DNA from 3 places in the Xanthomonas sp. NCPPB 3442 genome. Region 2 is predicted to be linked to each of the others. Evidence: predicted binding sites of a transcription regulator. Region 2 holds the regulator's gene; each other region holds the start of a gene.
What was found. Region 2 encodes FliA, which starts transcription of late flagellar genes. Its sites were predicted from a motif close to TAAAGTTTNNCNNNCNNNGGCCGATAA; they were not measured.
Positions count from the first base shown of each region.

Region 1: the regulator FliA is predicted to act here: its motif matches at 2,179-2,205, upstream of AC1POX_RS14845 (STAS domain-containing protein).
Region 3: the regulator FliA is predicted to act here: its motif matches at 2,781-2,807, upstream of AC1POX_RS09270 (methyl-accepting chemotaxis protein).

Region 1 is NZ_CM161514.1:3,434,775-3,440,187, forward strand. It holds gene mfd (transcription-repair coupling factor) at 1-1,844, shown strand, start outside; gene AC1POX_RS14845 (STAS domain-containing protein) at 2,318-2,647, shown strand; gene AC1POX_RS14850 (chemotaxis protein CheA) at 2,666-4,675, shown strand; gene AC1POX_RS14855 (methyl-accepting chemotaxis protein) at 4,741-5,413, shown strand, end outside.
Region 2 is NZ_CM161514.1:2,453,230-2,458,642, reverse strand. It holds gene flhF (flagellar biosynthesis GTPase FlhF) at 1-791, shown strand, start outside; gene AC1POX_RS10680 (MinD/ParA family protein) at 778-1,662, shown strand; gene AC1POX_RS10675 (RNA polymerase sigma factor FliA) at 1,659-2,426, shown strand; gene cheY (chemotaxis response regulator CheY) at 2,462-2,854, shown strand; gene AC1POX_RS10665 (protein phosphatase CheZ) at 2,854-3,480, shown strand; gene AC1POX_RS10660 (chemotaxis protein CheA) at 3,483-5,141, shown strand; gene AC1POX_RS10655 (DUF6973 domain-containing protein) at 5,386-5,413, opposite strand, start outside.
Region 3 is NZ_CM161514.1:2,117,772-2,123,184, reverse strand. It holds partial or broken gene AC1POX_RS09290 (hybrid sensor histidine kinase/response regulator) at 1-504, opposite strand, end outside; partial or broken gene AC1POX_RS09285 (MarR family transcriptional regulator) at 766-935, shown strand; gene AC1POX_RS09280 (MarR family winged helix-turn-helix transcriptional regulator) at 978-1,442, shown strand; gene AC1POX_RS09275 (FAD-dependent monooxygenase) at 1,478-2,668, shown strand; gene AC1POX_RS09270 (methyl-accepting chemotaxis protein) at 2,939-5,050, shown strand; gene AC1POX_RS09265 (DUF488 domain-containing protein) at 5,123-5,413, opposite strand, start outside.

The DNA of each region.
Region 1 (5,413 bases), 980 kb from region 2:
CCGGCGCCTCGGCCGAGACCGCGCCGCTGCATTCGCTGGGCGGCGAGCAATGGACCCGTGCCAAGCGCAAGGCTGCCGAGAAGGTGCGCGACGTGGCCGCCGAACTGCTGGAGATCCAGGCACGTCGCCGTGCACGCGCCGGCCTGGCGTTGCAGGTGGACCGCGCAATGTATGAGCCGTTCGCGGCCGGATTTCCGTTCGAGGAAACCGGCGACCAGTTGGCCGCCATCGATGCGACGCTGCGCGATCTGGGCAGCAGCCAACCGATGGACCGCGTGGTGTGCGGCGACGTGGGCTTCGGCAAGACCGAGGTTGCGGTGCGTGCGGCGTTTGCCGCCGCCAGCGCCGGCAAACAGGTCGCCGTGCTGGTGCCCACCACATTGCTGGCCGAACAGCACTACCGCAATTTCCGCGACCGCTTCGCCGATTACCCGATGAAGGTGGAAGTGCTGTCGCGCTTCAAGAGCACCAAGGAAATCAAGGCCGAACTGGAGAAGGTCGCCAGCGGCGAGATCGACGTGATCATCGGCACGCACCGCTTGTTGCAGCCGGATGTGAAGTTCAAGGATCTCGGCCTGGTCGTGGTCGACGAAGAACAGCGCTTCGGCGTGCGCCAGAAGGAAGCGCTCAAGGCGATGCGTGCCAATGTGCACCTGCTCACGCTCACCGCCACGCCCATCCCGCGCACGCTCAACATGGCCATGGCCGGCCTGCGCGATCTGTCGATCATCGCCACCCCGCCGCCGAACCGCCTGGCGGTGCAGACCTTCATTACCGCCTGGGACAACACGCTGCTGCGCGAAGCCTTCCAGCGCGAACTCAGTCGCGGCGGTCAGCTGTATTTCCTGCATAACGATGTGGAAAGCATCGTGCGTATGCAGCGCGATCTGTCGGAACTGGTGCCGGAAGCGCGCATCGGTATCGCGCATGGGCAGATGCCCGAGCGTGAGCTGGAACGGGTGATGCTGGATTTCCAGAAGCAGCGCTTCAACGTGTTGCTGTCGACCACGATCATCGAATCGGGCATCGACATTCCCAATGCCAACACCATCATCATCAACCGCGCCGATCGCTTCGGCCTGGCGCAGTTGCACCAGTTGCGCGGCCGCGTGGGTCGCTCGCATCACCGCGCCTATGCGTACCTGGTGGTGCCGGATCGCCGCTCGATGACCTCCGATGCGGAAAAGCGCCTGGAAGCGATTGCCTCGATGGACGAGCTCGGCGCCGGCTTCACCCTGGCCACGCACGACCTGGAAATCCGCGGCGCCGGCGAATTGCTGGGCGAAGACCAGAGCGGCCAGATGGCCGAAGTCGGTTTCAGCCTCTACACCGAACTGCTCGAGCGCGCAGTGCGCAGCATCCGCCAGGGCAAGCTGCCCGACCTGGATGCCGGCGAAGAAGTGCGCGGTGCCGACGTCGAACTGCACGTGGCCTCGCTGATTCCCGAGGATTATCTGCCCGACGTGCACACGCGCCTGACCTTGTACAAGCGCATTTCCAGCGCACGCGACCCCGATGCGCTGCGCGAACTGCAGGTGGAGATGATCGACCGCTTCGGCTTGCTGCCGGACCCGGTCAAGCATCTGTTCGCCATCGCCGAGCTCAAGCTGCAGGCCAATGCGCTGGGCGTGCGCAAGCTGGACCTGGGCGAAAACGGCGGGCGGCTGGTGTTCGAGGCCAAGCCGGCGATCGACCCGATGACCATCATCCAGATGATCCAGAAACAGCCGAAGATCTACACGATGGATGGCCCGGACAAGCTGCGCATCAAGTTGCCGATGCCCGAAGGCGCCGACCGTTTCAATGCGGCACGCGGCCTGTTGGCAGCATTGTCACCGGGCTGAAGCGCTGCGGCGCCGGCAAGCGGCGACCGCACCGAGCACGATCACCACGTGTAAAAAACGCGACCAGGCAGGCGGGCAGTCCACTGCCTGGTCGCATTTGCCCGTCATGACTACCGCAGCCCGCGCGCCGCGCATCCGGTTTGGATAAAAGCGCCCGCCGGTGCTTCACGCGCGCGCAAGCCGGGGCGTCACCTGCAACGCCGTGCCGGAACGGGGCGAACTGTCCGACGGCACAGGCTCGAACAGTCCCCCTGAGCCTGCTTCCGACAAAGCTGAGCAATTAATCCACAGGCGGTGACGGGTTTCGCAAATCCGTCATTGCGCTGAATTTTGCCTAAATATTTCCAAAAGGCGCCGATACCTGCATAGACCGGCATGGCCCGTGTGCAGCGCTGCTCACACCCGTCCAGGCCGTTGCGACCTTCCCAGGCCATGGTACGCACCCGTGCGCCATCGCACCGCTTGAGGCACCAATGAACACGCCACTGTCCGATCTACCCGCGCCGCTGACCCTTGCCCTGGAGGGCGAGATGACCATTCGTCGCGCGGCCGAGCTCAAGCCGTTGCTGCAGCCGGCCTTGCTGCATCCGGGTGGATTGCATCTGGACCTGGCCGCCGTCAGCGAGATCGATACCACCGGCCTGCAATTGTTGCTGGCCACCAAGCAGGCGATCCAGGCCGATGGCCGGCCGTTTTCGTTGACCGATTCCAGCCGTGCGGTGGTCGATGTCATCGAGCTGCTCGGCCTGCTCGAGGCCCTGTACCCGCATGCGGTTGCAGGCCTGGGCGAACGAATTCACTAACGGACTGGTGACGCGCGCATGGACATGAACCAGCTGATGCAGACCTTCCTGGCCGAGAGCCGGGACCTGCTCGAAGACATGGAACGTCATCTGCTCGAAGCCGAGCGCGGCGAACCGTCGCCGGATGCGGTTAATGCCATCTTCCGCGCCGCGCACACCATCAAGGGCTCCGGCGGCCTGTTCGACCTGCCGCAGCTGGTCGGCTTCACCCATGTGGTGGAGAGCGTGCTGGATCTGGTACGCGACGAAGCGCTGAGCTTGAGCTCGGAACTGATCGGGCTGCTGCTGGTGTGCTGCGACCATATCCATGCCTTGGTGGAAACCGCCGCAGACCCGAGCCACGCCGACCCGGTCGCGCTGGCCGCCGAAGCCGAACCGCTGCTGGCGCAATTGCAGACGTATCTGCAACGCAGCGCCTGCGGCGTCACTGCAGCCGCGGTTGCGCAAGGCGCACCGGAAAAGCAGAGTGGTTACTGGCGGATCACCCTGAAACTGTTCGCCGACGCACTGCGCTTCGGCAATTCGCCGCTCAAGCTGATTCGCAACCTGCGCAGCCTGGGCTCGGTCGAATCGATCACCACCGATATCAGCCAGCTGCCGGCATTCGACGACCTCGATCCGGAAGCCAACTACCTGGGCTTCCAGATCCTGCTGCGCAGCGATGCCGACCGCGCGGCCATCGAAGAGGTGTTCGAATTCGTCCGCGAAGATTGCGATCTGGAGATCGTGTCGGTTCCGGCGCCATCCGACGCCGCTGAATTGCTCAGCGCCGAAGCGGCAGCCAGCCCCACGCCGAACAAGCCGCTTGCTGCAGTACCCAGCGCCGCTTCGGCCCCAGGCCGTGCCGCGCCGGACGCTGCCGCGCGCAGCGCCGACGCGCGTTCCATCCGCGTGGATGCCGACAAGCTCGATCGCATGATCGATCTGGTCGGCGAACTCATCATCGCCGTGTCCAGCACGAGTGCCAATGCGCAACGCACCGGCGATGCGCAGTTGCTTGAATCGGCCTCGATCCTGGCTGGCCTGGTCGAAGACGTGCGCGAAAGCGCGTTGCAGCTGCGCATGGTCAAGATCGGCGGCACATTCAGCCGCTTCCAGCGCGTGGTGCACGACGTGGCGCGCGAACTGGGCAAGGACATCGCGCTGGTGGTGGCCGGCGAAGACACCGAACTGGACAAGTCGGTGGTGGAAAAGATCGGCGACCCGCTCACCCATCTGGTGCGCAACGCGATGGACCACGGGATCGAACCGGCCGAGGTGCGCGTGGCGCGCGGCAAGCCTGCGCGCGGCACCGTCGGGCTCAACGCATATCACGACTCCGGCAGCATCGTCATCCAGATCACCGACGACGGTGGCGGCTTGAACCGCGACCGCATCCTGGCCAAGGCGCTCGAACGTGGCCTGATCGAACCAGGCCGCCAACTCAGCGACCGCGACGTCTTCGCGATGATCTTCGAACCGGGTTTCTCCACGGCGGAAAAGGTCACCAATCTGTCCGGGCGCGGCGTGGGCATGGACGTGGTCAAGCGCAACATCACCGCACTGCGCGGCACGGTCGAGATCGACAGCGCCGCCGGCGTGGGCACCACCATCTCGGTGCGCCTGCCGCTGACGCTGGCCATCATCAACGGTTTCCAGGTCGGCGTGGGCAAATCGGTCTTCGTGGTGCCGCTGGACGTGGTCGAAGAGTGCGTGGAGTTCACCCCCGACTACGCCAGCGACTACATCGACCTGCGCGGCAGCGTGTTGCCCTACGTGCGCCTGCGCGAACTGTTCGCGCTGGGCGGCAAGACGCCCTCGCGCGAAAGCATCGTGGTGATCCGGCAGGGCGCACAGCGCTTCGGCCTGGTGGTGGACACCCTGCTCGGCGAATGGCAGACGGTGATCAAGCCGCTGTCCAAGGTGTTCGCGCAGGTCAAAGGCATCAGCGGCTCGAGCATTCTGGGAAGCGGCGATGTCGCACTGATTCTGGATGTGCCCAGCCTGATTCAGCAGTTGCATCCCAACCAGGACGCGTTGGCGGCCTGAACGCCCGCGCCATCGCTCCGTCCGAACCGTCGTTTGTCGTTACCTGACCCCAGGAAGCTACCGTCATGTCACACCGTCTACCGATCGCTACGCAGTTGTGGTTCACCGCCGCGCTTGCAATCGCCCTGCCCGTTGTCGTGGTCGTCGCCGGCGTGGCGCTGGCGCTCTCGCACGCAGCCTTGCTGGGCACCAGCCTGGTTGCAGCATTGATCAGCGGCGCCTTGCTGGTCTGGGCAATCCGTATCGCCAGCGCGTCGCTGGAGATGGCCACCACCATGCTGGACGCGTTCTCGCGCGGCAACTTCGATGTGGCGCTGCCGCAGGTGCGCGACGACCAGGCCAGCGATGTCCTGCGCGGGCTGCGCAAGGTGCAGAGCGGCATCCGCCATGTCAACGAGGAAATCAATCGCGTTTCGCGCGAACACGATGCCGGCGAGATCGACGCGCGCATCGACGTGGCGCGCTTCGAAGGCGATTTCCGCGCAATGGGCGACGGCATCAACCGCATGGTGGCCAGCCATATCGCGGTGAAAAAGCAGGCGATGGCCTGTGTAGCCGAGTTCGGTCGCGGGAACTTCTCCGCCGAACTGGAACGGTTGCCGGGCAAGAAGGCCTTCATCAACGAGATCGTCGACCAGATCCGCGGCAACCTCACCGGCATGGTCGCCGAGGTCAATCGCATGTCGGCCGAGCACGATGCCGGCGATATCGATGTGGTCATCGACACCCAGCGCTTCA
Region 2 (5,413 bases):
CGCTGGAACTGATGGACGACTACGGCTTCGACGCCGGCCTGACCCGCGATATCGCCCTGCAGATCCCGGCCGATACCGAATTGCACCGTGGCCGCGGCCTGATGCTGGGCTTGCTGTCCAAGCGGTTGCCAGTGTCCCCGGTCGACCCGCTGGAACGTGGCGGCGTCATCGCCCTGGTCGGCCCGACCGGCGCCGGCAAGACCACCACCATCGCCAAGCTCGCCCAGCGCTTTGCCGCCCAGCACGCCCCGCGCGACGTGGCCCTGGTCACCACCGACACCCAGCGCGTGGGCGGCCGCGAACAGCTGCACAGCTACGGCCGCCAGCTCGGCATCGCGGTGCACGAGGCCGACAGCGCCGAAAGCCTGCTGGACCTGCTCGAGCGCCTGCGCGACTACAAGCTGGTGCTGATCGACACCGCCGGCATGGGCCAGCGCGACCGCGCCCTGGCCGCCCAGCTGAACTGGCTGCGTGCCGCCCAGCAGGTCACCTCGCTGCTGGTACTGCCTGCCAACGCCCATTTTTCCGACCTCGACGAGGTCGTACGCCGCTTCGCCCACGCCAAGCCCCAAGGCGTGGTGCTGACCAAACTCGACGAGACCGGCCGCTTCGGCAGCGCCTTGTCGGTGGTGGTCGACCACCAAATGCCCATCACCTGGGTGACTGACGGACAGCGGGTCCCTGACGACCTGCACCGCGCCAATGCCGCCAGTCTCGTTCTTCGCCTTGAAGATTTGCGGCGCGCTGCCGATAAGCCCTGTACTCCGGAGCACAACCATGCAGTCGCGTGAATACGCCAAGCTGACCAACGCCTTCCCCCTGTCGGCGACCCGTCCCGAGCCTTTGGGCCCGGTGCGCACCATTGCCGTGACCGGTGGCAAGGGCGGCGTGGGGAAAACCAACATCTCCGCCAACCTGGCCGTGGCGCTTGCCGACATGGGCAAACGCACGCTGCTGCTGGACGCCGACCTCGGCCTGGCCAACCTGGACGTGGTGCTGGGCCTGGCGCCCAAGTACACCCTGGCCGACCTGATTGCCGGCCGTTGCACGCTCGATGAAGTCATCATCGAAGGCCCCGGCGGCGTGCTGGTGGTGCCGGCCGCCTCCGGTCGCCGCCACATGGCCGAACTGGCCCCGGCCCAACACATCGGCCTGGTCAACGTGTTCTCCGAACTGGAACGCGACCTGGACGTGATGGTCATCGATACCGCCGCCGGCATCACCGACAGCGTGCTGACCTTCTGCCAGGCCGCCCAGGACACCGTGGTGGTGGTCTGCGACGAGCCGGCCTCGATCACCGACGCCTACGCGCTGATCAAGGTGCTCTCGCGCGAACGCGGCGTGGACCGCCTGCAGATCATCGCCAACATGGTGCGCGACCCCAACGAAGGTCGCTTGCTGTACGACAAGCTCTCGCGCGTGTGCGAAAAGTTCCTCGGCGATGTGTCGCTGAACTATCTCGGCCATGTGCCGCAGGACGACTGGCTGCGCCTGTCGGTGCAGCGCCAGCAACCGGTCATCAAGGCCTACCCCGCCAGTCCGTCGGCGCAGGCCATCGCCGAAATCGCACGCCGTACCTCGCGCTGGCAGGCCCCGACCGTGCCGCGCGGCAACGTCGAGTTCTTTGTCGAACGCATCATCCAACGGGGAGTGGCCGCATGAGCACCGCTACCGCAACCACGGCCAGCGCGCAGTACCGCGCCGTGCAGCGCAACAACGCCAACGACGTGGTGACCCAGCACGCCGACCTGGTCCGCCGCATCGCCCACCATCTGGCGGCGCGCCTGCCGGCCAGCGTGGAAGTGGACGACCTGATCCAGGCCGGCATGATCGGCCTGATCGAAGCCTCGCGCAGCTACGACTCCGAACAGGGCGCTTCGTTCGAAACCTATGCCTCGATCCGCATCCGCGGCTCGATGATCGACGAGATTCGCAGGGGCGACTGGGTGCCGCGTTCGGTGCACCGCCGCGCCCGCGACGCTGCCGCCGCCGTGCGCAAGATCGAACAGAACACCGGCCGCGCCGCCGCCGCCACCGAAGTGGCCGCCGCGATGGAAATGCCGCTGCCCGATTACCTGCGTCTGATGGAAGATGCCGCACGTGGCCAGGTGCTGAGCCTGGAATCGCGCATCGAAGATCACGGCGAGCTGGACACCACCGCCAAGGGTGGCCCCAACCCGCAGCAGATGATGGAGCGTGGCGAATTTGGTCGCGAGCTGGGCAAGGCCATCGGCCAATTGCCCGAGCGCGAGCAGCTGGTGCTGTCGCTGTACTACGAACAGGAATTGAACCTGAAGGAAATCGGCGCCGTGCTGGGCGTCAGCGAATCGCGCGTGTGCCAGATCCATGGCCAGGCGGTGGTGCGTTTGCGTGGCCGCCTCAAAGTCTTCGAACTGGCCGATGCCGGCGTCGAAGTCGACGACTGAATTTTTCGCGTAATTTTTCGTGTTAGGAGCTTGATGTGAACAAGAACATGCGGATCCTGATCGTGGACGACTTCTCGACGATGCGACGTATCGTCAAGAATCTGTTGGGCGATCTCGGCTTCACCAACACCGCAGAGGCCGAAGACGGCAACAGCGCCCTGGCGGCGTTGCGTGCCGGCCCGTTCGATTTCGTGGTCACCGACTGGAACATGCCCGGCATGACCGGCATCGACCTGCTGCGCAACATCCGCGCCGACGCCAAGCTCAAGCACCTGCCGGTGATGATGGTGACCGCCGAAGCCAAGCGCGAGCAGATCATCGAAGCGGCCCAGTGCGGCGTGAACGGCTACATCATCAAGCCGTTTACCGCCCAGACGCTGGAAGAAAAGTTGGGCAAGGTGTTCGAACGTCTGGCGGCGACCGCCTGATGAACGCGACCATGGAAACCGATGCCGAACGTGCCGCGTTGATCGAGCGCCTGCAGAACGCACTCGATGCACTGGAAAGCGGTGACCAGGTCGCCTGGCGTCGCGAGGTGGATCATCTCGCCGCCCTGCGCACGCGCCCGATGATGCAGAGCCTGAGCCGGCTCGCCCGCGAACTCGGCCAGGCGCTGGGCGAGCTGCCCACCATCCCCGAAGAAGCCGGCGAACTGGACGATGCCTGTTCGCGTCTGGACCACGTGGTGGAAATGACCGAAAAGGCCAGCCATCGCACGCTGGATCTGGTCGAAGAATGCCGCGAGCTAGCCAACCAGCTGCGCAACGGCGGGCTCAATCAGGACCAGGGCGCGCTGCTGGAAAAGATGCGCCACAACCTGACCGAGCTGTCGCTGGCGCAGAGCTACCAGGACCTGAGCGGCCAGATCATCCGGCGCGTGGCCGGTATCGTGCGGCGCGTGCATGAAGGCTTCGGTGCGCTCGGCCTGCCGCCGAAGAACATCGAACCGAAGAAAGACGACGGCGGTCTTGCCGGTCCTGCAGTCAAGGGCCTGGACCGTCACGCGGTGTCGCAGGACGATGCCGACGACCTGCTGTCCGGATTGGGGCTGTAACCATGAGTGCTGTTCCAGACGATATTGCTGCCGATTTCATCGTCGAGGCCCAGGAAATCCTGGATCGCCTCGGCGAACAGTTGGTCTCGCTGGAACAGGCGCCAGAAGAAGCCGACCAGCTCAACGCGGTGTTCCGCGGCTTCCACACGCTCAAGGGCGGCGCCGGCTTTCTGGCGATCAAGCCCATGGTGGAGCTGTGCCACGCCGCTGAAGAAACCCTGGGCATGGCGCGCTCGGGCCAGGCGGTGCTGCAGGCGCATCACTTCGATGCCGCGCAACAATCGCTGGATTATCTGCAGGCCATGCTGGATGCCATGGGCTCGGGCGAAGCCGTGCCGCACGCACCGGCCACGTTGATCGCGCAGTTCGACGCCAAGAGCGCCCCGCCGGCGGTCAAGGCCGCGCCGCAGGCGGCCGCGGCCAAGCCGGCTGCCGCCGCACACGGCGACGATGCGCATGCGCCCGCCCCCAAGGCGGCCGGCAAGGGCGCCGCCAAGACCGGCGCCGAAGCCGAACAGACCGTGCGCGTGGACACCAAGCGCCTGGACGCCATCGTCAACCTGATCGGCGAACTTGTGCTCTCGCGCAACCGGCTGAAGACCTTGCGCACCCGCCTGCGCGACGAAGAACTGGACCGCGCGGTCAGCACCCTGGACATCGCCACCGCACGCCTGCAGACCGCGGTCATGCGCACCCGCATGCAACCGGTGAGCAAGGTGTTCGCACGCTTCCCCAAGGTGGCCCGCGATGTTGCGCGCACCTTGTCCAAGGAAGTGGAGCTGGAACTGATCGGCGCCGAAACCGAGCTCGATCGTAATCTGGTCGAAGCCCTCGCCGACCCGTTGGTGCACCTGGTGCGCAACGCCATCGACCACGGCATCGAATCGCCTGCCCTGCGCGAAGCCACCGGCAAACCGCGCAGCGGCCATGTGCGCCTGTCGGCGCAGCAGGAAGGCGACTACGTCAGCATCGAAATCCAGGACGACGGCGCCGGCATCGACCCGGAGCGCCTGCGCGAAATCGCCCGCAACAAGGGCCTGATCGACGCCGAAGCCGCCGCGCGTCTGAGCACCGACGAGTGCTTGCATCTGATCTTCATGCCGGGCTTCTCGACCAAGGTGGAAGTCACCGACATCTCCGGCCGCGGTGTCGGCATGGACGTGGTGCAGTCGCGTATCCGCGAACTCAGCGGGCAGATCCAGATCCAGTCTGAACTGGGCCGCGGCAGCCGCTTCATGATCCGCGTGCCGTTGACCCTGGCGATTCTGCCGACCCTGCTGGTGCAGGCCGGCGAAGCGGTCTACGCATTGCCGCTGGCGCGCGTGGTGGAAGTGCTGCATGCACCGCAAACCTCGCTGGGCTGGTTCGACGGCCGCGCCGTCCTCGACCGCCGCTCGCACACCCTGCCCCTGATCGACCTGCGCCGCTGGCTGGGCGTACCGGCCGAACAACCGCCGCTGCTGACCGTAGTGTTGCTGCAGGCCGGCGAAACCCGCTTCGGCCTGGTGGTGGACCAGGTCCGCGGCCGCGAGGAAGTGGTGATCAAACCACTCCCTCGCGCCCTGCGCGGCCTGCCCGGCTACGCCGGCGCCACCCTGATCGGCGACGGCCGCATGGCGCTGATCCTGGATGTGGATGGATTGCGCTCCAGCGATCATTGAGGTTGGGGATTCGGGAATCGGGAATCGGGAATCGGGATTGGGAGAATCGGGAATCGGGAATCGGGAATCGGGAATCGGGAATCGTCAAGACGATCCTGGTTGCCTGATCTAATGACAACGGCCGCGTACTGCGGCCGTTGTCGTTTCACTACCAGCATCGCTGCCGATCTATGCCGCTACGCGCGCAGGCATGGGCGCGATGATTTGGCGACGTGGAAGTGAACCTGGAACCGTTATTTGGTTGCTAACGTCCAGGCGCAGGCGCCTGTTGT
Region 3 (5,413 bases), 340 kb from region 2:
GATCAGGCGCTCGTGTTCGTCGGCCAGCCGCGCCTGCGCCAGCTTGCGCGCGGTGACTTCATTGGTGACGCAGAACGCGCCGCCCACCCGGCCATCGTCCAGATAGATCGGAGAGAACGAGAACGTCCACCAGGTCTGCTCCGGCACGCCGTAGCGGTTCATGCCGATCGGCAATTCCTCAAAGCGCGATGCCTGCCCTGCGAACGCCGCTTCAATCGGCTCGCGCACCGCCTCCCAGGCATCGGCCCACAACACGCGCAGCGGCGCGCCCAGCGCCTGCGCCTGGCGCGGCCCCAGGATCGGCGTGTAGGCGTCGTTGTAGAAAAAGGTCAGCGCATCGCCCCACACCACATACATGCTTTCGGGCGAACCCAGCATCAGATCGACCGCATTGCGCAACGGCGATGGCCACTGAGCGGTTGGTCCCAGCGGGCTCGCCGCCCAGTCGTGGCTGCGTACCGCCTGCGCCATGACGCTGTTGCCGTGCGGAAATCCCGCATTCATAGAGGGCGTACCTGCATTGTGTCCACACGCAGGTCGCCGCTCCAGCACGCAACGTGCACGACCGCGAGGTCGCCTGCTGCGAGCTTCTCCATCATCCATCCGTACATCATGTCCAACCGTTGAAAAGACCAGGTCGCCGCAGGCGCATGACGCCTCGGCAAGACCGAGCCGCGCGCTCGCGCCCATCATCTGGCCTATGGCTGGTGGCGTCCAGCCACGCCCGCAGGCGATGGCTGAACCAGGCAGCTTGCGCTCCTGCGTCTGCGGCAGCGCGCAGCCTGCGCCACGGCCGGTACAGCCGTCGGCCCGCGCACATGGGGCCGTGCCGTCTTCGGGCCGCGCAGCGACGCGATATCGCCCCGGCAGCCAAGCCGCCGGGCGTGCACGCGGTGCCACGCGGCAACGAGCGCCATGCCGCACTGCAGGAGACGTACCATTGCCCGATAGCCACAGGACAACGCACGGTCTTACAGATGCTTGATCAGAGTGAACTCATCCATCCGCAGGCTGCTATCGCGCCGGGGTATCTGGCCAACCATGCAGCGCGGGTCTTCAACCGCCTGGTGGACGCCGAACTGCGGCCGCACGGCGTGTCGCTGGCGCTGATCGGCCCGATCATGCTGCTGTCCTGGAAAGGCCCGATGCTGCAGCGTGACCTGGTCATCGCATCGGCCGTGAAGCAGCCGGCCATGGTGGCACTGCTGGACAAGCTGGAGGGACTGAAGCTCATCAAGCGCACCCCGACCCCGCAGGATCGCCGTGCCGCGCTGGTGGCGCTCACCGCCCGCGGGCGCAAGATGGCCGAACTCGGTGGGCGTGCGCTGCTGGGTATGAACGCAGTGGCGCTGGAAGGCTTTTCCGCCGACGAGGTGCAGCAGACCGTCGCGTTGATGCACCGGCTGATCGCGAACATGGAGCGTTACGGCCAGGACGTGTAATATCACGCCTGATATTTCCTGCCAGGATGACAGCAATGCCGCGTCGTATCCTCATCACCGGCGCCAGCATCGCCGGCAACGCTGCCGCCTGGACACTCGCCCATCGCGGCTTCGATGTGACCGTGGTGGAACGCGCCACCCGGTTTCGCGATGGCGGCCAGAACATCGACGTACGCGGTGTCGGCCGTGAGGTGCTGCAACGCATGGGCCTGGAACAGGCCGCGCTGGCCCAGGGAACCGGCGAAGAAGGCACCGCCTGGATCGACGCGCACGGCCAGGCCGTCGCCACCTTCAAGACCGAAGACATCGATGGCGATGGCCCGACCGCCGAACTGGAGATCTTGCGCGGCGATCTGGCCCGCCTGCTCTACGATGCCGCGCGCGGCCATGTGACGTACCGCTTCGGCGACCGCATCGCCAGCATCGAAGACGCTGCCGGCAGCGATGCCGCAACCGTCACCTTCGAAAGCGGTTGCAGCGAACGCTTCGACGCGGTGATCGTCGCCGAAGGCGTGGGCTCTTCGACGCGCGAACAGGTCTTCCCGGGGGAAAACGATCCGCGCTGGATGGATCTGACCATCGCCTACTTCACCATCCCGCGCAGCGCCGACGACGACCCGCTGTGGCGCTGGTACCACACCACCGGCGGGCGCAGCATCTCGTTGCGACCCGACCGGCACGGCACCACGCGCGCCATGCTCTCGCTGCAGAAACCGCCCGAAGGCGAACAAGACTGGGACATCGACGCCCAGAAGGCCTACCTGCACGAGCGCTTTGCCGACGCCGGCTGGCAGGCGGCGCGCGTGCTCGATGGCATGCATGGCACCGACGACTTCTACTTCGATGCCCTGCGCCAGGTGCGCATGCAGCGTTGGCATAGCGGTCGCACCGTGCTTACCGGCGATGCGGCCTGGTGCGCGACGCCACTGGCCGGGATCGGCGCCACCCTGGCAGTGACCGGCGCGTATGTGCTGGCCAACGAAATCGCCCAGGCCGCCACGCTGGACGCGGCCTTCGCTGCCTACGCCACCGCCATGCGCCCGATGGTCGAGCAGGCCCAGGGCGTGCCGAAGATCGGCCCACGCCTGATGAACCCGCATAGCCGGCTCGGCATCCACCTGCTGCATGGCGCACTCAAACTCGCCAGCCAGCCAAGCGTGCAGAACCTCGCTGCAAAGTGGATGACGCCGGCGATCAAGGCGCCGGATCTCTCGCGTTATCCCTAAGCGCCGTTGCAGGCGCCGGTAAGCCGCCGGCGGCAGCGTTGCAGGCAGGAATGACGAGTGTCTCGGCGCATTGAGCAGCCCCACCAGCACCTGAACCGGCAGACGCAACGTCTTCAGTTCCACTGCTAGAGGTCGCTAACGAACACGTCGAGACACCACTTGAGCGGCAGCCGTTGCGCTGGCTCTTGCGCTGTCGCGTGCGTATTCGTCTCCCTGCCGTTGCCGGGACTCCCCCGCTCTTCCGCCAGTCGGAACACCGATCGAACACCTATGCATTTCTTCCCGAATCTGCGCATTGGACAGCGCCTGGCCCTGGGCTTTCTCGCGATCATCGTCTTGATGGTGATCCTGACCGTGGTGGGCATCCAACGCGTTCGCAGCATCGACCAGCAACTCACCGCCATCAACGAGGTCAATAGCGTCAAGCAACGCTACGCGATCAATTTCCGTGGCAGCGTCCACGACCGCGCGATTGCTCTGCGCGATGTGGTGCTCATGGACGACCCCGCAGACCGCCACGCCGCCGAACAATCGATCGACAAGCTCGCTGCCGATTACGCACGCGCTGCGCAACCGCTCGACGACATGATCGCCAGCTCGACCGATGCAAAAGAGAAAGACATTCTCCAGCAGATCAAATCCATCGAGCAGCGCACCCTGCCGCTGATCGCGCAAGTGCGCGCGTTCCGCGATGCGGCCGACAAGGCGCAGGCAGAACAGCACCTGCTGCAGCAAGCGCGCCCGGCCTTCATTGCCTGGCTGGCCAGCATCAACGCCTTCATCGACCTGCAGGAGGCCAAGAACCGCCAAGCCGCCAGGCAGGCCGTTGCCACTGCGCGCGGCTTTGCGATGCTGATGGTGATGTCCACCGTCGTCGCCCTGCTGTTGGGCGCCGCCATCGCGTTCCTGCTCACGCGCAGTGTGGTGCTGCCGCTGCGCCAGTCGCTACGCCTGGCCCAGCGCATCAACGACGGCGATCTGCGCAGCCAGGACGCAGCAACCAGCAACGACGAATCCGGGCAACTGCTGCGCGCCATGCAGCAGATGCAGCGACGCCTGCAGGAGGTGATCTGGGCGCAACGCAGCATGGCTGCGCGCCACGACGCCGGCGAAATCAGCTACCGCACCGACCCACAGGGTTTTCCCGGCGAATATGGCGACATGGTGCAAGACACCAACGCACTCGTACATGCCCACGTGCAGACCCAGTTGCGCATGACCCAGGTCATGGGCAGCTACGCCATTGGCGATCTCACCCAGGACATCGAGCAGTACCCGGGCGAAAAATCCGCCATCACCGCCACCATGCAGCAGGTCAAACGCAACCTGCAGGCCATCAACGCGCAGATCCAGGAACTGACCCAGGCCGCCTGCGCAGGCGACTTTGCACTCCGCGGCAAGGCGGAAACGTTCGAGCACGATTTTCGCCTGATGGTGGAAAACCTCAACACCATGATGGCCACCTCCGATACCAACCTGGCCAGCTTCTCCGGGCTGCTGCGCGCGATCGCCGATGGCGACCTGACCGTGCGCATGTCCGGCAACTTCCACGGCGTGTTCGCCTCCATGCGTGACGATGCCAACAGCACCGTGCACCGCCTCACCGACATCGTCACCCGCATCCAGACAACCTCCAACAGCATCAGCTTCGTCGCAGAAGATATCGCCAGCGGCAATCAGCAGCTGGCGCAGCGCAGCGAACAACAGGCCGCCAGCCTCGAAGAAACCGCTGCCTCGATGGAAGAGCTGACCTCCACCGTCAAGCAGAATGCCGAACATGCCACCCGCGCCAACCAGCTCGCACGCGGCGCCGCCGCCATCGCCTCGGAAGGCCGCGACGTGGTCGGCCAGGTGATCGAACAAATGTCCGGCATCGAAGCCTCGTCCAGACGCATCGCCGACATCATCTCGGTCATCGACGGCATCGCCTTCCAGACCAATATCCTGGCCCTCAATGCCGCGGTGGAGGCCGCACGCGCCGGCGAACAGGGCCGCGGCTTCGCTGTTGTTGCATCGGAAGTGCGCACGCTCTCGCACCGTTCCTCGGATGCGGCAAAAGAAATCAAGCGGCTCATCGACGATTCCGTACAACGCGTCGCCGACGGCTCCACCCTCGTGCACACCGCCGGCACCACCATGGGCGAAATCGTCACCAGCGTCCAGCACGTCACCGACATCATGGCCCATATCTCCGCCGCCTCGCAGGAACAAGCCGGCGGTATCGAACAGGTCAATCACACCATCGCGCAGATGGACGAGACCACCCAACACAATGTGCGCCTGGTCGAAGCCGCCAGCACCGCCGCGCATGCGTTGGAACAGCACTCCGCGCAACTCACCCGCGCAGTGGAGGTCTTCAAGGTCAACGCAACGGTGCTGTGAGTCCGCGCGATAGCGTTCGGCGCACCAGCGACGGTCGCGGCGATCGTCTGGGGCTCGACCTACCGCAAGCGCCTACTCGGCAGAAAACAGACCAACCTGTCGCGGCGGATAGATCAGATCGCGCCCAACCGGGCGCGCATCGGCATTCAACTGATGCGGCTGCACCGCGGTCTCGCCAAGAATGTGCAGCACCTGCCACCGCCGGTGCAGCAACAGATCCGCAATCAGGCGGCGATGGCATTGCCACCAGAGTGCTTCGGCGCACATCAGCGCCGTACGCCGCTCACGTGCCATGGCGGTCGCCTGCTCCAGCCCGGCGCCGAAGTCGGCGCTGGTCATATGGTCGGCATAGCCCTGAAACGC